Regions from separate parts of the Lysinibacillus sp. genome, predicted to be linked through region 1. Evidence: riboswitches for the same ligand, from Rfam matches in the RefSeq annotation. Region 1 holds a riboswitch; each other region holds the start of a gene.

Region 1 (8,131 bases):
CAACTACAGAGTTATCCACTTCCGTAGGACTTGTATGGATGAAGAATCATTATTTATCTAAAGCTGCACAAAACTTTGTGAATTTAATGAGGGAACATTATTGTTAAGCAGTCAATGCAAAGAGCACACTAACGTTTCTAGTGAGCTCTCTTTTTGAATCATTATTGAATAATTAGCATATCATTTTCATCAAATTTCCACATATCACCATAAGCTACTTCCCAATAGTAACCGTTTGGATCTTGGAAGTAGCCACTATAACCGCCCCAAAATACTGTTTCTGGCTCTTTTACAATAGACGCTCCAGCTTTTTTAGCTAATGCAAATACGCGGTCCACCTCTTCTTTTGATTTACCATTGTAAGCAAGGGTGATACCTCCAAAGCCGGGGCTAAGTTCTGGTGGGTTTGCTTCATTGATATCGTTTACAAGACGTTCAATTGGAAATAGTGATATTTTAGTTCCCCCATTATTAAAGAACATTACATCTGGATTTGTTTCTTCTCCATACACTACTACTTCAAAGCCAAGTCCCTCTCGGTAAAAGGTAAGTGACTCCACCATATTTTTAACGCCTAATGTGATTAAGTTTAAACGATTCATTTTCCAATCCCCTTTTTAAAGTAGTATTACTATTTAAATTCTCTATCCAACAAATTTTTCCTTTTAATTCGTGAAGAAAGTCATTTGGTTGCATCAGCACAGAGATAATCATAATCTATTCATTTTTTTGGATTTCACTATGGATTACCCTTCATTTCTTTATATCCTCCTGATTTCACCTGTAATTTTAAATTGCAAAAAGTACTATTAAAAAACTTTTATCTCTCTAACCATTGGCATCACACAAAAGTTACCTCGACGTTTCTATGAAACAAAAATGTACGTACTTTTTTTTCTTCTTGTGGGGCATCATAATGAAAAAGCAATCAAGCAAACACACAATTGGAGGAATAATAATGATTACTCATTTACAAGATACAATCACATTAAATAACGGCCTACAAATGCCTGGTATGGGTTTAGGCGTTTTTCAAGTAGAAAATGACGCTACTGCAGAAATGGTTAAAAATGCGATCGAGGTTGGCTATCGAAGCATCGATACTGCTGCTATTTATGGAAATGAAGCAGGTGTAGGAGAAGGTATTAAACAAGCTCTAGCATCAACTGGCTTACGTCGTGAAGATTTATTTATTACATCAAAAGTATGGAACGATGGCTTAAGCTATGATGAAACAATTGCAGCATATGAAGAGAGCCTAAAAAAATTAGGATTAGATTATTTAGATCTTTATTTAATTCATTGGCCTGGTAAAGATAAATATGCTGAATCGTGGAAAGCACTTGAAGACCTATATGAACAAGGCAAGATCAAAGCAATCGGTGTATGTAACTTTACTGTGGCACACTTGGAAAACTTATTATCATTTGCTCGTATTAAACCTGTTTTGAACCAAGTGGAATTCCACCCACGCTTACAACAAGTGGAGCTTCGTTCATTCTGTGACAAGCACCAAATTCAACTTGAAGCATGGGCACCTTTAATGCAAGGTGGTCTTCTTGAAGATGAAACGATTTCAAAAATTGCAACAAAATACGGAAAATCAAATGCTCAAGTTATTTTACGCTGGGATGTACAAAATGGAGTGATTACAATTCCAAAATCAGTACGTAGAGAGCGTATGATGCAAAACGCTGATATCTTTGACTTTACTTTAACAGACGAAGAAATGGCATTAATCAATGAGATGAATCGTGAACAACGTGTTGGTCCAAATCCAGATGAATTTGACTTTGCTCTATAAGCATTAAAAAGAGGAAAGAGACTGTCTTGTATGTGACAGTCTCTTTCTCCCTCATTATGATGTTTGCTGCATAGCGATATCTTCATCGCGTTGTTTTAACAGAACATCTTCACCTTTATCCTTTAGTAATTCAACATGCTTTTCGCCCCAAGTGCAAAGCATATTCAAAATAGGCTCCATCCCTTGTCCATAGGAAGTCAATGAATATTCCACTTTAGGCGGTACTTGATTGAAGACCTTGCGATGGATTAAACCAGCTTGCTCTAACTCTCTTAATTGACTTGTAAGCATTTTTTGGGAAATGCCTGGAATCAATCGTCGAAATTCATTTGTTCGAATTTCACCATGGTGGTTCAAATGGCAAAGAATGACCGGTTTCCATTTACCACCAATAACTTCAAGCGTAGCTTCAACACCTATATTATAAATTTTTTGCATTGTAAACCCCCGTAATATTCAAAAGTAACTAAAAGTACTCTACACAACTTTTAGGCATGCATGAATATTACTACACATACTAAAAAAAATCAAAGGAGATATTAGTAAAATGTCACAATCAAAAAAGCCAAATGCAAAATTGACATTGCTAGCACTTGCAATCAGTGCATTTGGTATAGGGTCCACTGAATTTATCAGTGTTGGACTTTTACCATTAATTACAGATGATTTTGGTATATCTTTAAGCACTGCCGGTTTAACCGTTTCTATATACGCACTAGGTGTCACTGTTGGTGCTCCATTATTAACAGCCTTAACATCTCGTCTTAGTCGAAAAACAGTTTTATTGCTTGTTATGACCATTTTTATAGCGGGGAATTTAACTGCAGCTATCGCACCAATTTTTTCTATACTGATAATAGGTCGTATTATTTCAGCATTAGCTCATGGTGTGTTTATGTCGATCGCCTCTGTTATAGCAGCTGATGTAGTTGAACCAAATAAACGAGCAAGCGCGATTGCCTTTATGTTTACAGGCTTAACGCTAGCTACTGTGACCGGTGTTCCACTTGGTACATTTATTGGACAAGTAACAGACTGGCGTATGTCGTTCATTTTTATCGTCATTATAGGCATTATCGGTTTAATTAGTAATGCTTTACTAGTACCTAACCAATTATCAAAAGGTAATCCTATTTCTTTACGTGATATTGGCAAAGTATTAGGCAATATTCGCATGTTATTAATCCTTTTCATTACAGCTATTGGATATGGTGGGGCCTTTGTAGTCTATACGTATGTTTCACCTATTTTAGAGCAATATATGGGCTATTCCCCACATGCAGTAGTAATTATATTAGTTGTCTATGGTATTTGCGTTGCTATTGGTAATACATTAGGAGGCCATTTTGCTAACCAAAATCCGCTACGTTCCATCTTTATAATTTTTGTTGGACTTGCCTTAGCGTTACTTGGTATTGGCTTCACTCTTGAATCACCGATTATCGGTTTAGTCATGGTACTGACAATGGGATTATTTATGTTCATGAATGTCCCAGGATTACAGTTATATGCTGTTCTACTGTCTGAAAAATATGTGCCGTCAGCTATTTCTATGGCTTCAGCATTAAACATTTCTGCTTTTAACATTGGTATATTTTTAGGATCCTATATTGGAGGTTTTATTATTCGCCATCAATCATTAGCACATACGCCTCTTTATGGATTCCTAATGGTTATGCTAGCAGCGATTGTTACATTATTATGGTTGCTTTTCGATAATAAAAAACAATAATATTGTTAGTCCGTTTATCTAGCATTTACTTGATATTTTGGTAATTTAACATCGGTATATATACAATATTGATAAAAAGGAAGCTCCCTGTGGCTTCCTTTTTGTGTTATAAGTAAGACAAGAATGGAGTTACACCTAAATTCGCTTGAATACATAAGATAAGATATCAGCTATAGGATAGGAGGAATTCCATTGTATTACAATCCTTATCCGTATTTCGTTCATCCCTATCATTACTCAGCGCCACCAATTGCCAACCACCTTGCTGTAAGATCCTTTCCCCAACATCTTGCAATGCCGACCAACAATCCCTTTCCACCTGTTGATACACATAAATTAAAATCATCGGTTACACGGATAAAGGCAATTATGCAGCAAGCCCAATTACTGACGGATAAAATTGAAAGCTCCCAGCAATTTGCCCATGATTTAATGAATGCAGCACAACTTTCAAATAAAGCAGAAGTGGAGAAATTAATTTCATCCACAGGTATTACGATGAAATTCGAAACGAACTATACACCTGATAGTTTTAGAATACGTCTAATTGATAATGGCTGTTGTGGTGTCATATTGAATTTAAATTGGTGAAAAAAACCCTAACCTTGTATCCCTATTGAACTTGTAAACTATAGAAAACTATGATAAAGTGTTTGTATTATTATTTCTGAAAATTCTTATATTTTTCTTATCAAGAGAGACGGAGGGATTGGCCCGATGAAGTCTCAGCAACCAGCTCAACAGTATGGTGCTAATTCCAATTGGCCTAATTCCAAAGCCTTGAAGATGAGAAGATGAACTACCGTTGTTTATTCAGGAGTCCTCTTCTATAGGGGGCTCTTTTTTTACTACTATTTTAAGAAAGCAGGGAAAACGATGCCTAATGAATTATTACAATCATTACAATTATTAAAATCTAAACAATGGGTCGATTTAACACATACATTCGGCCCTAACTCACCCCATTTTTTCATGTTCGAAGATGCAAAATTTGAAACATTATTCTCTCACGATGATGGGTTCTTTGCACAACAGTTCACTTTCCCTGGTCAATATGGTACGCATATCGACCCACCCATTCATTTTGTGCGAGACACACGGTACCTTGAAGAGCTCGATTTAAAAGAGCTTGTTCTTCCCCTTGTTGTCATTGATAAGTCCGAAGAAGCTGCTAGCAATCATGATTTTTCTTTAAGTGTTCAAGATATACTTGAGTTTGAAGCACAGCACGGAAAAATTGAGGCAGGTACCTTTGTAGCGCTACGTACCGATTGGAGTAAACGTTGGCCAGATAAGGAAGCATTCAGCAATAAAGATGCGGAAGGGTATAACCATATTCCAGGTTGGGGCTTAGAGGCTTTACAATTTTTACTGACGGAACGTAAAGTTAGTGCGATTGGTCACGAAACATTCGATACTGATTCAGCAGCTGATTTTCGTAAAAATGGCAAACTAGATGGTGAATACTTTGTGCTCGAACAAGACACTTATCAAATTGAGTTAATGACTAATTTAGACAAGCTACCTGCAACAGGTGCAATTATTTTTAATATTGTACCTAAACCAGAAAAAGCATCTGGATTCCCTGTTCGCTCCTTTGCTATTTTGCCATAACTTAAAAGTCGGTATAGAGATACCGACTTTTATTTTTGTACATTTCTTTTTTTGAATATAAAGTAAACGACGAACATTAATAGAACAAATAATAGGATGAGATACATACTATAATGGGATAAGTAGTAACCAACAAACCGCCATTTCTCTCCAAGCATTTTCCCTAACGTTATAAATGTGAATGTCCAGATAAATGCTCCTGTATAGGCAAAGAACGCAAACTTTTTATATGGATAATTATTAATAGCCGCAATATACGCTGTTATGTGGCGGACACCAGGGATAAAATAGCCTATTAACAATAAGATAGGTCCAATTTTGGCAAACATTTTTTTCGTAAAATCAATTTTTTGTTCAGTTATATGAATTTTTGGCCCATACTTTTGTAGTAATGGTAAGCCAAATCGATAACCAATATAGTAGCTTAAAGTAATACCTCCAACTGCGCCAATCATGGCACTTACTAATGCAGGGATATGTTCAAGGCTTTCCCGATAAACACTATAACCTACATATGTTAAGAAAACCTCATCAGGAAGTGGCAATCCAACTATACCTCCAATTAGGATTACGATAATGCCAAAATACCCGTAATGTTCAATTAGAGATTGCACGTGATGTGCCATAAACTATCCCACCTAAAAATTTTTTAACTATAAAATATACAGGTTTCATTATAATCAAACTGCGGAAAACAGAAGAAGCAACTTGAAGATTGTTTTAAATTATTTGAAGCTGACGCAAAGCAAAGTCAATACCGCCCTCGGTAGATTTCTTTGTAACAAAATCAGCAACGTTTTTCAAAGCTAAGCTGCCATTTCCCATAGCAATTCCTAATCCTACCAGCTCCAGCATATCCATATCATTATCCCCATCTCCAAAAGCAATGGCATTTTTAGAATCAATGTTAAAATAATCTAGTACTGCTTGAACAGCTATTGACTTGGAAACATCCTGCTGTAGTACATTCACAATATAAGGATGCCATCGCTGCCATAATATATTCGGAAATTGACTAACATATCTTTTTTCTCCCTGTTCATCTGTATATAGACACATGAGAAAAACTTCCTCATTCGTAATTTTTTCATTTATAACCGGAAAATCTCCCAAAGACAATGTTTCCTGCATAGCATGTAAAGCAGCTGGACTTTGTATGCTATTCATCGCTAGCTGCTCTGTAAAAAATGTTAAGCTATGCTGTTGTTCCATTGCAAAAGCCTCAACATTTTGGACAATCTCTTTAGCAATAGGCGTTTTATGTAGGACAAGATCATGATGTTTCACATATGCACCATTTGCCGTAATAAAGGTCTCTATCCCCAACTCTTCCAACTCACGGCACATGGATAAAGGTCTTCCTGTAGCTGCTACAAGGTGAATTCCCTTATTCTTTAATAAATCAATTGCCTGCTTTGTACTTTCTTCTACACAGCCATCCTCATAATTGATGAGTGTGCCGTCTACATCAAAAAACACTATTTTATAGTTCAACTTGAATCATCCTCCAAAACAATACTTTTGAACCACACAAAAAAAATCCCTTTAACGATTACTAATAAAATATTTGTACGTATTTCGACAAACTTTCAACCATCTATATAACTTACATTAACAGCACCGATAAATACTATTAAAGGAACAGTTCTAGTGACAATTAATAAATAATGTAATGATTATTTTTATTTTAATAATTCTAAAGGAGTATACCAAAGAACACAGAATTGTTAAAATAAAAGATAATCATTTAAATATATTGAACGATACTTTTTAACGAATAGATAGAACAAAAGAAATAATTTTCTAAAGCAGGCAAAGGAGTTGATTCTTATGGCATTTAACATTTATTACTACGAAAGTAGTGTAGATTGCAAATTTTGCAAAAGGCATTTTACAACATATAAAGTACGCCCTAATCGATATAAAATCATCGAGGAACAAACAGATTTCATGCCTGTTTATGATGGCCTAAATCCTTTGCTGTATGAGGTCGCTGTATGCCCACATTGTGGCTACGCCTACCACAAATCTATGACAAGGACTTATGGACCGTTCATGCAGCTCATTGATGAACTATACATTAAAGAGCTCCAAAAACCCATGGACATCTGCCAGGAACGTACAATCGATGATGCCATAATCAGTTTTAAGCTTGCTTATTTAGTATCCCGTGCTTCAATGGAAGAATCTCTCTTAATGGCGAATTTCGCATTAAAAATAGGTTGGCTATATCGTTTAAAAAACGATGAAGAATCCGAAAAACGCTACCTTTTTGCAGCAAGAGACTTTTATAGTAAATCCTTTGCATCCAATCAGGAGGGTGGAGAGAGAATTCAGTTTTTACATGCTGAACTAAGCCTCCGACTTGGTGATATGGCGGAAGCCCAAAAAGGCTTCTCTCGCTTAATCGCTGATAGAAATGTCTCGCCAAAATATCGAAAGCTTGCCCGTAATCGTTGGGAAAATTATAAATATGACGAACAACCTATAACAGTTAATGAAACTATTAATTAATGGGACGAGGAGAGGACTTGTAATGTTGCTATTTCATAAGAGAATAGATGTGAGAGAAGAGGATATATTTTCAGAGTTGCATCACTTTCTATTAAGGAAAAATAATCGCTACTTAACAAATGATGAGGTTGTCACTTTAACAGGAGTGTCCTCTGAGCTGCTTTTCAAATGGGTAAAAGCAGGAAAGTTAAAAAAATCAATTTTCCCTAATTTAGGTGCACCTTGTGAACGTTGTGGACAAATTACACAGGCTAAAATTTGTGTGAGCTGCTCCTCCTCCATTGTTGGTACGTTAAAACAAGAAGAAAAAGACCGCGCATGGTTCAATCAAATCCAACGTAACCATGTTAGAGCTAGTACGTACCATTATAAATAGCAATCGAACATCTTCATTAATCGAAGATGTTTTTTCTTTTTAACTGACCCTACCAAATTTAAACAAAATTTAAACTAACTCTTCCTAAGCT
Region 2 (8,131 bases), on a different contig from region 1:
AACAGAATCAATTAGTTGGGAGCGTTTTATCTTGGGAGTAACAGAAATTATTATTAATATTCGAATTTTAATGTTGCCCGTCATCATTATTATTGGCATTGAGTTTTTGCTTATTGCCCTCTATTATTTCGTTTATTATAAAAAACAACCATCCGAACGAAAAAAACTAAGTATTACTAAAATGATGCTTGGCGCACTCTTCATTGGGTATATCGTATTTGTATGTGAGCTAACGATTATTGGACGTGGTTCTTCTCATTTCCTAGAGATGAATCTTCAACCATTCAGTGGTTATATCGATGCCTGGAAAAAATACTCGTTACGTGATCTTCAAAATTGTATTTTTAATATATTAATGTTTGTGCCGCTTGGGATTTTCTTACCCTTACTTTTCTCTAAATTTAAAGCTTTTAAGAGGCTTTTCCTTGTAGTCGTATGTGCTACACTTTCAATTGAAACATACCAAACACTTACAGGAGCAGGGATTTTCGAGCTTGATGACTTATTCAACAACTCACTTGGTGGGGTTATCGGATACCAATTATACAGACTAGGGGCTTCTATTGTTCATCACAAAAAAGTAAAAATAAAAAGTCTTGTTGGAACTTTGGCTATCCCTCTTATCATGGGATTGATTTTTATTGGGATGTCATTGGTATATGCTCAACAAGAATTTGGACATCTGCCAATAAACGCTTATACAAAATCCAATATGTCAGGTGTTCATGTATCTACTTCATTGCAATTAGACTCAAACCCTACTGTTGCGCCCGTTTATAAAAAAATTATTTATAATGAAGAAGTTGAAACATTGTTGCAAGATAAATTAGGGTTATCGGAGTTGAGTGCAAAGAATTATAAAGACGACCGAGAAATTTTATTGCAAGACAAAGCAGGTATGCAATATACATTATTTATAAGTTCAATGGGGAATTGGTCGTTAACAGCGAATAATTATTCGCAGCAAGCGACATCGACTGGTCAGGAACACTTGATTGATAAGGCGAAGGCATTGATGGACGAACTTTCTATCCTCCCTCAAGAAGCAGAGTTTTCTGTACTGGAAAACGGGGAATTTGAATGGAATCTTCCAGATCGTCCCGATTTAAATGTCGACTATTGGTATGGGGATGTAGTTCTTGATCTTACACAAGATGGACGTGCATATTCATTAGCCTATAATGTTCAAAGAAATCAATTTACACGGGAAGTAGATATCTTGTCCCCTGCTGAAGTATATGAGCAAATAAAGAATGGAGAATTTCCTCAAATAAAGTATAATGCACTCGTTACAGAAGAAGAGCTGGTTCTAAAAAAAGACGATCAGCTTGAAATTGAATTAATCGAGCTAACGTATATGTATGACACAAAAGGTTTCTATCAGCCAGTATACAACGTTTCTGGAACATTAAACGGAAACAACTGGTTTACACTAATACAGGCAAGAAAGTAATCCTTCTAAATCTAAACCATTACTTTAAGAGATGAAAAAGACCAGCTAAGCTAAAATTTTGCTTTGCTGGTCTTATTTGAGCTTTAGGCTTTCTTTTTTGAAGGGTATCCGATAGAAATAGCTATCATTCCGCAAATACCAATAAGAATGGGATAGATCGAGTATTGCAGCATACTTACTGGTGATATTTTGGCCACGCTTGCGGCAGCAAGGAATTGAGCCCCATACGGCAGAAGCCCTTGGACTGTACAGGAGAAAATATCTAATATACTTGCGGATTTTCTTGGCTCAATGTCATATTGTTCAGCAATATTTTTAGCAAGTGGCCCAGCAATTAATATCGCAATTGTATTATTAGCAGTAGATAAATTCGTTAAACCCACAAGGCTAGCAATGCCGAATTCAGCACCCTTTTTCGATTTAATTCTACTTGTCGCAAGGTGCAGCAAAAAGTCAATGCCTCCGTTAAACTTAATAACCTCTACCATTCCAGCTATTAATATGGCAAGAAAGGCGATTTCATACATACCGGACATGCCTTCTCCAATCGTTTGCAGAAGGCTCATCAAGTGATAGCTACCATCTACTAAGCCAACAGCACCTGCAAGGACAATCCCTAGTGCCAGCACAAGGAAAACATTCATCCCAGATAACGCTAAAATGATCACTAAAACATATGGTACAATTTTAACCCAATTATAGCTTACATGCGCCACTTGTGCTGTTTCACCCATTGAAATGATTGCTAAAATAATGCTCGTTACAATCGCTGCTGGCAATACAATCCAAAAATTAACCTTAAACTTATCCTTCATTTGTGCGCCTTGTGAACGTACGGCAGTAATGGTTGTATCTGAAATAAAGGATAAATTATCACCAAACATTGAGCCACCAACAACAGCCGCCATCACTAAAGCAATAGAAAGGTCTGTAAGATCACTTATTCCAACGCCTATTGGAGCTAATGCAACAATCGTTCCCACGGATGTACCCATTGAGAGGGAAATAAAACAGGCAATGATGAACAAGCCCACAACCAGTAAGTTTTGCGGAACGACCGATAAAGCAAAGTTAACAGTGGAATCTACTGCCCCCATACCTTTTGCAACCTCTGAAAAGGCCCCAGCCAAGAGAAAAATAATAACCATCATCATGACATTTAAATTCCCTGCACCTTGACAAAAAATATCAACTTTTTTCGTAAACGATTCTTTTCGATTCATGGCTAGAGCCACAGCACCTGCAATGGTGATAGCAACAATGACAGGAAAGGCATAAAAATCACCTGTAATAACCCCAGAACCAATAAATAATATCATAAAAACAACAAATGGGATCAGCGCCCATGGATTCTCTTTCTTCACTGTTTTACCTCCAAAAAAATTAAAATCAGCCTTTTTCCATAAAAAAAGGCCTCATCTTGAATGAACAAGAAGAGGCCTTATATTGAAAATACACCTCTTATCTATCAAGTCATTTCTTGCTGGATTTGGCACAGTAACTTAATGACTAAGTTCCGCTGCCGAGATTTCATCGGGCCAGTCCCTCCATCTCTCTTGATAAGAAGAAAAAATATTATTTTTTTGACACAATATTAAAAGATTAAAATAAAAAATTAATATTTGCAACAAGTTTTTTCTTTAACTTCTATACGTACATAGATTTTCCGATTAATCTTAGAAGAAATCTGCTTATTGTAGCTGATTTTGTGTATTACTGAATAACGCCGATAGCGGATATTCCATCTTGCTCCTCGGGTATTCATCCTGCTTCGCGGGTATTTCACCTTACTCCGCGGGTATTCAGCCTTGCTCCGCGGGTATTTCGCCTTGCTTCGCGGGTATTCAACCTTGCTTCGCGGGTATTCAGCCTTGCTCCGCGGGTATTTCACCTTGCTCCGCGGGTATTCAGCCTTGCTCCGCGGGTATTCAGCCTTGCTCCGCGGGTATTTGCCTGCTAAATAATAGAATATAATCCCAGGTCGCTTATTGTGCAACTAACAAAAAACCAGGTGCTCTTCTAAGAAGAACGCCTGGTTTTATTGTGAAAGTGAATCTTACTAACTTACTTAGTTTTGATTCGTTATAATACTACGCTAAGTTGAGGCAATGAACAAGTTAAAATATTTTCCAACAAAATTTTAGGGAATTTTTATGTTTTTTCGAGCATTTCAGGAACCCGTTTCAAAGGTATTAAATTTTGTAGTGCTCATTATTTTCTTTAAAGTAAGTAATAATAAAGTCCCGTAACTGTTGAACGGCAGCTGACGAGATGGAATTTTTTACCCAGGACAGACCTACTGTATACGTTGGATGCATATTAGCTATTTTTACATAATGTAAATTGAACTTTCTACAAACCGATATGGGCAACAAGGCTACACCCTGTTCCAGCTGGATAATTTCTGCCAGGAGGGTTGAATCTACTTCATAGTTTTTGATAGGCATAAATCCCGCTCTTTCACAAAGTGACGTTGTAAAACGGCTATATTCTGCATTGTTGGCTAAGGAAATAAAGGATTCATTTGCAAACTTAGCTAGAGAAACCTCTGATTGACCAGCCAATGGGTGATTAGAAGGCAACACAAGTACTACATCCTCTGCCACAAGCACACAGGTTTCAATTTCTTCATCAATGATTGGAGGGCCAGCTATGCCCAGATCAATATCCCCTTTCTTTAAATTTATACGTATATCATCCCTTGTCTCAATTCCCTGTTGAATTTTGGCATGAGGAAAATCATTAATATATTGACTAATTAGTCCAACGAGAAATCGGGTATTTGATATGGCTATTTTAACTGTACGAGCATTGATTTCATCAAGTGATTGAATATCCATTTTTGCATTTTCTAGTTCGATAAATACCTTATTAACATGCTTGAGCATAATCTGTCCTGCAGCACTTAATTCAATATTTCTTCCTTTTCTATGAAATAATTTTGTGCCTAGTTCATCCTCCAGACGTTTTATAGTCAAACTTAAGGATGGCTGTGCAATATTTAACTGTTGAGCCGCCTTCGAAATATGCTCTGTATTTGCTACTGTTTGAAAATACTTCAATTGTAAAAGTTCCATTTCGCTTAAGCCCCCTAATTCATTTATCTAAATAAATATATTTATATCTTATTATGTATTAGACGCAATGTAAAATCCGCATTAAAGTAGTTATTGTAAGAAGACAAAGTTGAAAGAATGGTGGTTTTTCATGAGAAAAGATGAAGTAATGAGACAATTCACAACACCGTTGGATGCAGGTGCTTATCCCATTGGACCTTATCGCTTTTATAACCGTGAATATTTAAATATCGTCTATAAAACAGATATGGAAAAACTTAAGAAAATTGTTCCAGAACCATTGGAAGTGAAGGAGCCCTTTGTCAAATTTGAAATCATGAAAATGCCAGATGTTACAGGGCTAGGTTCTTATACAGAGTGTGGTCAGGTCATCCCTGTTAGCATGGATGGTGAAGAAGGTGATTATTTACATGCAATGTATGTTGATAGTCTCCCCGCCATTGCCTCTGGTAGAGAAATTGCTGCGTATCCTAAAAAATTAGGTAAGCCTAGTTTATTTGTAGATTCTGATACATTAGTTGGTCTCTTAGATTATGGTTCATTAAGAGTGGCTAATGCAACAATGGGATATAAACATTTCCCACTGGATCATCAAGAGGCACTGAAAGAAATTATCAAACCCAATTATATGTTGAAAAAGATGCCTGGTTATGATGGACGACCAAGAATTTGTGAGCTAGTGAGAAGTGAAATTACGGATATTAAAATACTGGGAGCATGGTCAGGTCCAGCGAGACTTGAACTTTTTGCCCATGCACTTGCCCCAATGGCTGATCTACCAGTGTTAGAAGTTGTATCAGCTTCCCATATTGTTACAGAACTATCGTTGGCATCACCTACTGTTGTCTACGATTATTTAACTGAAAAATAGAAAGAACACTAATCCATACATTATCTAATCAAGCAATGACGCCGTATGGAACTATGCAGATGAAGCTATTAGAGAAACAACGTGACAAAATACAAATAGCTAAGCTTAATTGAATAATTAAATAAACCAAGGAGGCATTTAGATGAGAATCGCCGTTTTAGGAGCAGGATCTTTAGGAACAATCGCTGGTGCATATATTGCTGCCGGTGGACAAGATGTCGAATTAATTGATGTTTATCAAGAACATGTAGACGAATTGAATCAATCAGGGGCAAAAATAACAGGAACTACTGACTTTCAAGTGAAAGTAAAAGCCATTACGCCTAAAAATATGTCAGGAACTTATGATTTAGTTTTACTGTTAACAAAACAATTGTATAATGACTCGGTTTTACAAGGCTTACTACCATTTTTAAATGAAACAAGTGTCGTTCTTTCTTTACAAAATGGGATTCCAGAAGAAAAAGTCGCTGCAATTGTAGGGCGAAATCGTGTGATTGCTGGATCAGTTGAGTTTGGTGCTACATTCATTCAACCGGGCATATCTAGTTTGACAACAGAATATAACCACTTCAAACAATATGCATTTCAAATTGGTGAATTAAATGGAGAAACAACAGAAAGAATTAGACAAATACAAACAATTTTAAATCTTGTAGGTGGCACACACATCTCAGACAATTTAGTTGGCACAAAGTGGTCTAAACTATTAATTAACAATGCTTTTAGTGGTCTTTCTGCCGCGCTCAATACGAATTTTGGTGGCGTTCTTGATCATGAGACGAGTAGTATTAGCGCCGTGCATATTGCGGATGAAACGATAAAAGTGGGGCATGCTGCTGGAGTACAATTTGCCAAAATGAATGGCTTCGATATAGCTTCATTAGAAGTGAAAAAGGCTCATGATATCCCTGAACGTGTCAAAGCCTTCCAACAATTGATGGCATCCTCTAAACTACTTAAAGCAAGTATGCTACAGGATTTAGAGAAAAAACGTAAAACGGAAATAAATTATATTAATGGAGTAGTATCGGAGCTGGGCGAAAAGCTGGGTGTTGCCACACCTTTTAATAACCTTGTCGTTCAATTAGTAAAACAGGCAGAAGATTTACAGAGCGTTACTAATTTTGAAACAAACATGCCATTCTTTGCTGAACTAGTTAATCATCATTAAACAAAATGACCAGTCACTCTTCACAGAGTGCTGGTCATTTTGCGTTTAGGTAAAGACTATGAAAATCTTCTTGAATAGACTAACATATTGTTCTGAACAAAATCTGAACAATGATACAAAAAAGACTAGACCCTACAACATGCTGTAAGTCCTAGCCTTTTAAGTGAAAGTGAATCTAACTAAATTTTTGCTTAGCTTTTGATTCACATTATAATACGAATGAACAGCCTAAAGGTTTCATATTTTTTTAATAAAATGGGTCTCCCTACACAAAAAGACCAGGAAATCACGAAAATGTGATCCTGGCCCTTTTGTGAAAAGTGAATATTACTCGTTTACTTTAGTTTTTTTGTATTCTACTAATAAGTTAGACGGCTGTTAGTTAAAAAAGTTACATTTATTTTTAAAATTTTTTATTTAATTTTATAGTATGATCTATCTTCCCCTCTCGTATAATCAAAGTACTGAAAACTTGACAAAAAAATTATTTTATGCTAAAATTTACATTTAAAATATTGTTTTGTATAATAGGATTCTCCTGGCCAGGGGAATCCTATTTTTTTGAGGAGTGTTAATATGAATAAACAGCAATCTAGTATCACTTCATTAATAGCTGCCTTTAGTAGAGCTTATCATAGTCAAATGGATACACCGAAAATTTTTGATGATTATGTAGCAAAAGAGTTAATCTCACCTGAAGAGTTTCAAAGTATTCAAGATTACCTGATACAAGGCATCGACTTCTTTAACAAGGACATGGCTATACCAACTAAAGACAATGTAAAAAATTTAGTAAAATGGATAACGCAAATTCAACTCGCTCCTACTCCCTTGGCACGTGCAGCATACAACGAAAATGTCTTGCATCATGAAATCCGGCTTGGTATCGAGCAATATGTCATTTTAGGCGCTGGCTTGGATACTTTTCCTTATCGTCATCCTCAGTTAGAAACAGTTGTAGAAATTTTTGAGGTTGATCATCCTACAACCCAGGCTTTTAAGAAGAAACGATTACAAGAAGCATCACTTCCACCAATGAAGCATCTTCATTTTGTTTCAATGGATTTTACTAAACAATTCCAATCTCAACCCCTCTTTGAGCAAGGGTTTCAGTATAAAAAGACGTTTTTTAGTCTGTTAGGTGTCTCCTATTATTTAACGAAAGAAGAATTAGCAAGTTTACTCACTCACTTATTTGCTCTTGTTCCATCAGGCAGTTCCATTGTGTTGGATTATGCCGATGAAACTCTCTTTCAGGAAAATGGCCTTTTTAATAGAGTGGACAACATGGTGAAGATGGCTGCTGCAGGTGGCGAGCCGATGAAATCGTGTTTTACTTATAAGGACATGGAGAAGATGTTAGATCCATTGGGTTTACTCATATACGAACATCTTACCCCTCCTGCTATTCAACAGCTTTATTTCCAGAATCGGACGGATTACTTATCAGCTTTTGAAACCATCCATTACATGCATATTGTTAAAAAATAAGTATAGTTAATTTATTTTTATATTATTCTTAATTTTCTTTCTATTTCCCAGGCAATTAACTATTT
Region 3 (8,131 bases), on a different contig from region 1:
ATTTCATCAACTCTAGTGTCACATCATAGCGTAAAAAAGGTGTAATAAGGTAAATACCATTAAAATATTGCGCAGCCACCTCTACTAATTCCCTTGCAATGGCAATACCCTCAGCTGTTGCACGTTCTTTATCTTCACCACAAGCCTTCATTCTTGCTAAGGCATCTTCTGATAATTTGATGCCAGGCACCTCGTGGTGTAAAAACTCTGCACTTTTATAACTCGTAACGGGCATAATCCCAATATATATCGGTGCTTGTAGATGCTTTGTTGCCTCGTAAATTTCCACAATTTTTTCCTTCGTATACACGGGCTGTGAAATAAAATAATCTGCACCATGTTCGATTTTCTTTTCTAAACGTGCCACAGCACGGTCTAACACACGAACGTTTGGATTAAATGCAGCAGCCACTGAAAAATTTGCTTTTTTTCGAAGGGGTTTACCAGAGAAAGAGACCCCTTCATTTAACTGCTTAATTAATTGGATTAGCTCCATCGAGGATACATCATAAACGCTTGTCGCACCTGGGAAGTCCCCAACTTTTGTTGGATCACCCGTAACAGCTAAGACATCATGAATTCCTAAAGCATTTAATCCCATTAAATGTGATTGCAGACCGATTAAATTACGATCTCGACATGTAATATGTGTTAGAGGACGTACGCCATGTGTATTCTTCAACAATGCTCCCATTGCAATATTGCTAATACGAGGAGAGGCTAGAGAATTGTCTGCCATCATGACTACATCTGCGCCAGCATCATACAATTGTTTTGCTCCTACAAGGAATCCATCAATTTCTAAATGTCTAGGTGTATCCAGTTCTACAATGACAGATCGTTCACGTTTTACTTTTTCATGAAGAGGCTCATACTTAGGAGGCTCTGCTTCTCGAACGATCTCAATCTTTTCAGGTTTCGCATGCTTTTCATGAACGGGTGATAACTCCTCTAAATATTTTTTTGCTGCCGCTATATGCTTTGGTGTCGTACCACAGCAGCCCCCAATCAAGCGTACCCCTTGATCACGTAGTTCTACTGCTGCTCGACCAAAATAATCAGCCTCCGATTCATAAACGACACGCCCATCTTCTAAGTCAAGAAGTGAAGCGTTCGGATAAGCTGACATAAATGCCTTTTCAGGAAGTTCTACGCCTTCAAATGCTTGTATTGTATGATGTGGGCCTAGCCGGCAATTGACACCAACGATATCTGCACCAAGTGTTTCTAGCTCATGCAAAGCATTATTTAAAGACATTCCATTTTGTAAAACACCAGGCTCATGCATAGATACTTGTGCAATAAGTGGTAACATTGTTTTTGCACGTAACATTTTTAATGTTGCAGTTAATTCTTCAAAATCATAATAGGTTTCAAGTAAGAGGCCATCTGGATTTCCTGCAAGTAAAACACTTGCTTGTTCCTCTACAGTCGCTAATATTTCCTCTAGTGTTGCATCACTTTTTCGGATACCACGAATACCTCCTATTGTCCCTAAAACAAATTGACCTCCATCTGCAGCTGCTCGCTTAGCAATTGTAATAGCTGCTTCATTAAATTGTTGAACGCGTGATTCTAATCCATAGCGAGCTAATTTGATGGCATTTGCACCGTACGTATTCGTTTGAATGATGTCAGCACCAGCCGCAATATATTCTCTATGAATCTTTTCAATTAACTCTGGTCTCTGCACATTCATTTCCTCATGGCAATATTCCAATCCATAGCCATAAAGAACTGTGCCTATTGCACCATCCGCCGTCAATACATGCGTGTTTAACTTCTCAAGCAATCCCATAAAACTAGCCTCTCTTCCTATGTCTCTGTATAATAAAAAGCCTTCTTTCATAAAAAAGAAGGCTTTAACGATTCAGCATTGTTGTTCCTTCTCATCTTCGACTCAACGGTCTTCTGGATTTAGCACCTGACAATAAGTTGGTTGCTGAAGCTTCAATGGGCCAGTCCCTCTGCTTCTCTTGATAAGAATTAAGTATGAATTTTTTAAATAATTAAAAGAATCATATCGTTTACTGACGAATGAGTCAAGAGTATTTCACGTAACAAAGTAATTTTTAACTTAAAATCTTAGAAACTGGATAGTTCCTCTGCAAGCTCCTCACCAATTTTTTTCCCATTTTGAATGCAAGCTCCGATACCTACACCAAAATATGAACAGCCTGCTATAGCTAAATTTGGATAGTTTTTGTTCAGTTCCTGAAGCAACCCTTGTAACGCTTCTCTGTGAGCTAAGTCGTATTTAGGCATTTGATCAATCCATTTTGTTACATTTACTACGGTTGGATCCTCTTCTATTCCCAAGCTCTTTCGAACATCCTCTAAAGCAACGGTTACCAATTCTTCATCAGTCATGGTACGTAGTTGTTCATACGCTGGGTTAATACTCTTATAGAAGAGTCGTACAAGTAATTTATTGTCTCTCGATGTATGCTTCCATTTACGACTTGTCCAAGTTGCTGCATTACAAGTAACGTTAGAATTATGAGAGACAATATAGCCCGTTCCATCTGCTGGCAATTTCGCGTCTGGTACATCGAAGCCTAAGTATATGGTAATGGCTGACGCAGTAGTAAATTGATTAAAATAACGGTTTAATGATTCATCCTTCATGAGGCTTTGAACAGCTTCATTCGGTAGTGCAAGCACAACATAATCTGCTCCGATATTTTCACCATTTGCTAATGAAATTGTATAGCGGTCTTCCTGTTTTTGAACATGTAAAGTAGCGACACCCTTGATAATTTCAACATTGGTTAATGTTTGCTCAAGTCGATCGATTAAAGAAGTTAAACCATTTTTAAATGATATAAATTTTTTATTGGCAGCTTTAACAAATTGCTCACGGTTCGCATCAAAACCTTTAATGATACTTCCATAATCATTCTTATAATCAATTAAATACGGTAAAGTAGAAGCAATTGAAAGCTGATGTAAATCACCTGAATACACACCTGCTAGAACTGGTGCAATTTGGTTTTTTACTAGTTCCTCTCCTAAATAGTAGGTTAAGAACTCGCCAATTGAACTTTCCTTTGTAAAGCCTTTGTTTGGTAATGTCAAATCCTTTAATGCTTCCTGCTTTCCTTGCTCTGATATTAATGTGCTTTCCTCTAAGGATGCCAAGCTCATTGGAATACCAAATGTAGAATCAGCTGGAATAGCATGTAGTTCATTATTTGTGTAAATATAAGAAATGCCGGTTTCGTTATAAACTAGATTATCTTCAAAATCAAGCTCCTGCACTAGCTCCATAACACCTTTATGGCGAGCGACAATAGAATCAGCACCTGTTTCCATAATAAATCCTTCTTCATATGCCGAATGTAACTTACCACCTAGATATGTATTTTTCTCTACAAGTACTAGACGAACATCTAGATTATTCTCCTTCACTTGACGTTGTAAGTAATGCATTGTGCATAATCCTGTAATTCCGCCACCTAATACAACAACTGTTTTCATATAAACCGCCCCTATTATTAGTTCTTTCTACAGTATAAACCTATTTTCATTGAAAATTGCATTCAACCCTTTACAAATTTAGCAAAAATAGAACTATCCCTTTAGGAGATAGCTCTAGCCAACATATATATTAATAGGTACTATAGTGTTAATTACGCCTAATACATTGTAGTAAATACTAACCGTCTATACTTTTAAATTTTGCGCAAAGGTCGCTAATTTTTCTGCCGAATTCGTTACTTCTGTAAATGATGTCCCTAACTCACCTAATATACCTACGATTGCTTATATTTTTGTTGCCATGCAATCATTTTGTTCTTTTGCTTCAGTCATGGCATCTAGTATACTCGTAAACTGGCCTTCTGTTTGCAACATATTTTCCTCACCAGACGCTACTTCTCCTTGAATATTCGTCAAAGAATACTCTAATTTCTCAGTCCGTTCGCTTGTTTTTTTCAATAACAAAGCAACCGCTGTTACAGATTCTTTTGTTTGAATAGATAACTTTCGAACTTCGTCTGCTACTACACTAAATCCTTTTCCAGCCTCTCCAGCTCGAGCCGCTTCAATAGCTGCATTCAAAGCTAACAGATTAGTTTGATTCGCAATAGTAGTAACAACACTCATGATTGTCTCCATTTCTCTAGACATACCTGATAATTGTTCTATATTTTCTTCAATATCATGAAGTGAATGAATAATATTATGCATATTTTGTGATTGATTTTTTAAACGTTCCCGTCCTGCAAGTGCTTCATTTTCAGCTAAAGTCGATACATCAAGCGATTTTTTGGCCAATTTTTTAATCTCATCAGACTGCTTGCTGAGACAGCAAAAAGAATGATTGGTTTCCTGAGATATTGTGGCAAGCTCTTCAGAAGAACGTACAATTTGTTGTTCAATTGCGACTCTCTCATGCTCCATGCTTTCTTTCATTTCTTCAACAGTATTTTCAAAAGCTTCTAAGACGAGCTGTTGCTCAAAGTTACAAATTTTCGATATAGCTCTTATTGTATTGAACTGATCATAAGGATACTCTATATTTTTTTCAACTAAATCAATAAATGAAATAGATAAATCTTGGAATGCGCAAATATACCATTGTGTTCTTAGTCCAATGTGGACATGTACCTTCGCAATTTTTACACGCCTTAGATAGAACTCCTCATCAATTATTCCATTAAACATTTCGATAATATGCTTCCGTAACGTTACTTTAAGCTTTTCTACAGAACTATGTTGACTAATAATATCTACCAAATGATGCTCTGTTCCTATCATGTTATAAAAGCGGTTTACGATGTGATCTACATTGTCCATAACATATGGCTGGAAAGCCTTTAAATATTGTAAGTCTTGCTCCGTTAAGTTCAGCATTTCAATTTGCTTCGCCATTGATTGGCGATTAGACAAATCCATTTTCACTGTGTATTGCTGTAGATCCAATACCTTCGTCTTTCTCTGTTTTTGAAAAATCACACATCTTCCCTCTTTCATTCTGTTTACTTTCAGCAGGCCGAGAAACATCAAATACCTTTTAACATATTGATAGATTAATGAAAAAATACCTATCCATAACGTCTTGGCATAACCATATACATTTTTCCAAGTTTATTGAAAAAAACTTCCCTTTCAAACACTATGAATGACAAACAGTAGATTTTTGCATATGTACCTTTTCAAAATCACTCATATACCTTAATCATTTTATAATTTGCTGTCAATTTTTAACCACCCAATATTTTACATAAAATGTATAAAAAGTCCCTACAGTAAATTCACTTTAAAAAACAATTAAAAAGCTACCACACTATTAATTGGTAGCTTTTTTTACCCGATTTCTTGATTATTATGCTTATTTTTTTAAAATTTCTTCTGGCACCCTATAAATTTCACTATATTAATAATTTTTACCCTTATAACAACTAAAACTATATACTTACTAAAAGGTTTATTCATATACCAAAAGTTTCATGTTAATCAGATGTATAAATAATTCAAAGACACTATATTTTTTAACACAAAATTTACAAACTTTTAAGTTCCTGTAATATTTCCGAAGCTTCTTTAATGCCTGCATCTGCTGCAAGTCCATACCACTTGATGGCCTCTTTCAGATTTCTAGCTATCCCTTCACCTTTATTGTACATATGCCCTAGCTGTAACTTGGCCTCTGCATCCCCTTGAAGGGCAGCCTGTTTAAACCAATGAATGCCTTTTTCAATATTTCGTATACCTGCAAGCCCATTACTCCATATATACCCCAAATCATAAAAAGCATCTACATGATATTGTTCTGCAGCTCGTTCATACCAAAATAGTGCGCGGTTTACCTCCTTCGTTTGGCCTAGGCGTCCCTCTAAATAAATTCCACCAAGAAGATATTGTGCTTCTACATAACCGGCCTCTGCAGATTGTTTATAGGCATTGAATGCTGCCTCCATATCTACAGTCACGCCTAACCCCTGCTCATATATAATCCCTAGCGTAAACATGGCCTCTGGTACATTCTTTTTAGCAGCATAGTCAAACCATTTTTTTGCTAATGTATAATCCTTCGTTACTCCTTCACCATTAAAGTACATATCCGCTAAATTATTGGCAGCATCCGCATGTCCCTGCATTGACGCCTTTTCATAGTATAAAAAGGCCATCGAATGACTTTCTTCTACTCCAATTCCTTCAAAGTAAAAATTACCTAACATATATTGTGCATCGGCATTCCCTTGAGTCGCAGCTAACTCAAACCATTTCAATGATTTTTCGATCTGAAAATGATTACCTTCCCTAGCATTGTAATATTCACCTAGTTGATACTGTGCATCCGCGTCCTGTTCTTCAACCGCCTCTTTATATAGATCAATCATGACCTCATGATCCAAATCCTCTTCCTCTGAAATAGCAACTTGTTCATTATTTTGGTGGTGGAAGTACCATTCTATAATATCAAGCACGTCATCCACTACTTCTATACGATTTGCTAGCTTTTCTAGCGAGGAAATTTGCCAAACAAGTATATAGATTGACTGTGGTATGGCCTCACGCAACACATCGTCATACTCCGCTAACAATGTTAATACATTCTCCTGCACTGATTGGTATTGTTCTGATTGGACAATTTGTAAATGGCGTTGCTGCTGTTCTTTTAATAGCCTCCTCACTATTTGATACAATATTTTTTGCAAGGCTGCTAGGTTAACTTCAGCGAATGTAAGTAATTTTATATTTTGAGCAAACCATGAATTTTCTGTTTGTATCAGATTTTGTAGAGAATCAATTCGTTCTTTGTTTCGCTTAACTAACATTTGCTCGTACATTATTTTCCTCCCTTGCACGCTCTATCAATTACGTCCAAATTTTTTCGAACTTGCTCGAAAAGCTCACCTTCACAATTACCGCTTCACAATCAGAATAAAAATTGCTGAATCAAGCTAAAAAACTGCCTTACCACTATTATATGGAAGACAGTTGAATTTTGGTTACACATACGCTCTCAATAGCAAGCCTACGAATAGGGTGATGATTAAAAAGACTGTAATGTGTGCCCATTTATACATTTCTAATAAGCCAATAAATTCTCTTGTGAATGCGTTTGGAACATAGTAAAAGGCTGTCTTAGAACCAATTCCTTCCGCATCTAATTTTGCCTTTTTCGCATAAATACTTGCACGAAACACATGAAAATTATTCGTAACAAAAATAGAGCGATATTTTTCACCTTGTGCATGATGGTCCATTACCTTTTTCGAAAAGGACATATTTTGTTCTGTATTAGAGGATTGATCCTCTTTTAGAATCTTGTCAGGGGGAATTTGGTGAATATTAATTAAGTATTGTTTCATAGCAAATGCTTCCGATATCCTTTCATCATTCCCTTGCCCACCTGACACAATGATAAAAGGCCTTTCCCCATACTTTTTATATTGCTTCACCGCCTCATCTAAACGACTTGCTAAAAGAGGGGGCACTCTATCACCAATTAACCCTGAGCCCAGAGCAATTATATAGTTAGGTTCATAGCGTATCGGCGTATAATGATACAATATGGCATATGCTAGGACACTTGTGTATAAAAACATTGTATAGCCAAAAATCAAAAATGCATAGAAGAAAAGAATATGCCAAAGGACATTTTCAATTTCAATAAAAATGACGAAAACATACCATATCATCATCATAACAAAACTTAGCCCTAGAATGGCTAACATTAAATTACGTACTTTACGTCCTTCCTTTTCCAATAATACTTTACTATTGAAAAACATGGCGATTGATAAAATAAACATAATGCTAGGAAAGCTTGCTAATATAATAAATATCCCCATTTCTGAAATAATCCCCTGATCATTTGGCAGCAATAACGGATAATGGATCATAAGTAATCGAATAACATATACACCTATCAAACCAAGAGCTACCACATTGAGAAAGCGCCTTTTTTCTGTTAGGTACAACAGGAAAAATATTGAAATTAATATTATGAATGTTAGTAGCATCACTTCACCCCTTCCTATTACTTCATTTTTACAATCATTGTATCTGTCACTACTTGTTCAAATTTTTTGATAGAGCCCAATTATCTGAAGCGTTTGTTTTATTTTTTAATAAAGTTCATGTAATATTACTATATAAGAAATAGTTTATGACCAAA

The links. A riboswitch is a leader RNA that binds a small molecule or an ion and turns the genes downstream of it on or off. The one in region 1 is predicted to bind S-adenosylmethionine.
Region 2: linked by a shared signal. The riboswitch ahead of RT445_RS13930 (Na+/H+ antiporter NhaC family protein) and the one ahead of RT445_RS03650 (cyclase family protein) in region 1 are both predicted to bind S-adenosylmethionine.
Region 3: linked by a shared signal. The riboswitch ahead of RT445_RS04625 (bifunctional homocysteine S-methyltransferase/methylenetetrahydrofolate reductase) and the one ahead of RT445_RS03650 (cyclase family protein) in region 1 are both predicted to bind S-adenosylmethionine.

What each region holds. Positions count from the first base shown of each region.
Region 1 covers NZ_DAMDAY010000008.1:28,680-36,810, reverse strand. The annotation lists gene RT445_RS03680 (LysR family transcriptional regulator) at 1-107, shown strand, start outside; gene RT445_RS03675 (VOC family protein) at 162-602, opposite strand; gene RT445_RS03670 (aldo/keto reductase) at 959-1,804, shown strand; gene RT445_RS03665 (winged helix-turn-helix transcriptional regulator) at 1,859-2,242, opposite strand; gene RT445_RS03660 (MFS transporter) at 2,352-3,536, shown strand; gene RT445_RS03655 (YuzC family spore coat inner layer protein) at 3,729-4,127, shown strand; SAM riboswitch class I at 4,222-4,329, shown strand; gene RT445_RS03650 (cyclase family protein) at 4,413-5,150, shown strand; gene RT445_RS03645 (DedA family protein) at 5,180-5,776, opposite strand; gene RT445_RS03640 (Cof-type HAD-IIB family hydrolase) at 5,871-6,644, opposite strand; gene RT445_RS03635 (DUF2225 domain-containing protein) at 6,981-7,664, shown strand; gene RT445_RS03630 (hypothetical protein) at 7,687-8,040, shown strand.
Region 2 covers NZ_DAMDAY010000064.1:2,176-10,306, forward strand. The annotation lists gene RT445_RS13925 (VanZ family protein) at 32-1,453, shown strand; gene RT445_RS13930 (Na+/H+ antiporter NhaC family protein) at 1,537-2,772, opposite strand; SAM riboswitch class I at 2,912-3,019, opposite strand; gene RT445_RS13935 (LysR family transcriptional regulator) at 3,646-4,530, opposite strand; gene RT445_RS13940 (acetoacetate decarboxylase) at 4,661-5,401, shown strand; gene RT445_RS13945 (ketopantoate reductase family protein) at 5,544-6,575, shown strand; gene RT445_RS13950 (class I SAM-dependent methyltransferase) at 7,152-8,066, shown strand.
Region 3 covers NZ_DAMDAY010000011.1:15,958-24,088, forward strand. The annotation lists gene RT445_RS04625 (bifunctional homocysteine S-methyltransferase/methylenetetrahydrofolate reductase) at 1-1,798, opposite strand, end outside; SAM riboswitch class I at 1,887-1,986, opposite strand; gene RT445_RS04630 (protoporphyrinogen oxidase) at 2,086-3,480, opposite strand; gene RT445_RS04635 (protoglobin domain-containing protein) at 3,766-4,959, opposite strand; gene RT445_RS04640 (SEL1-like repeat protein) at 5,508-6,797, opposite strand; gene RT445_RS04645 (YdcF family protein) at 6,960-7,886, opposite strand.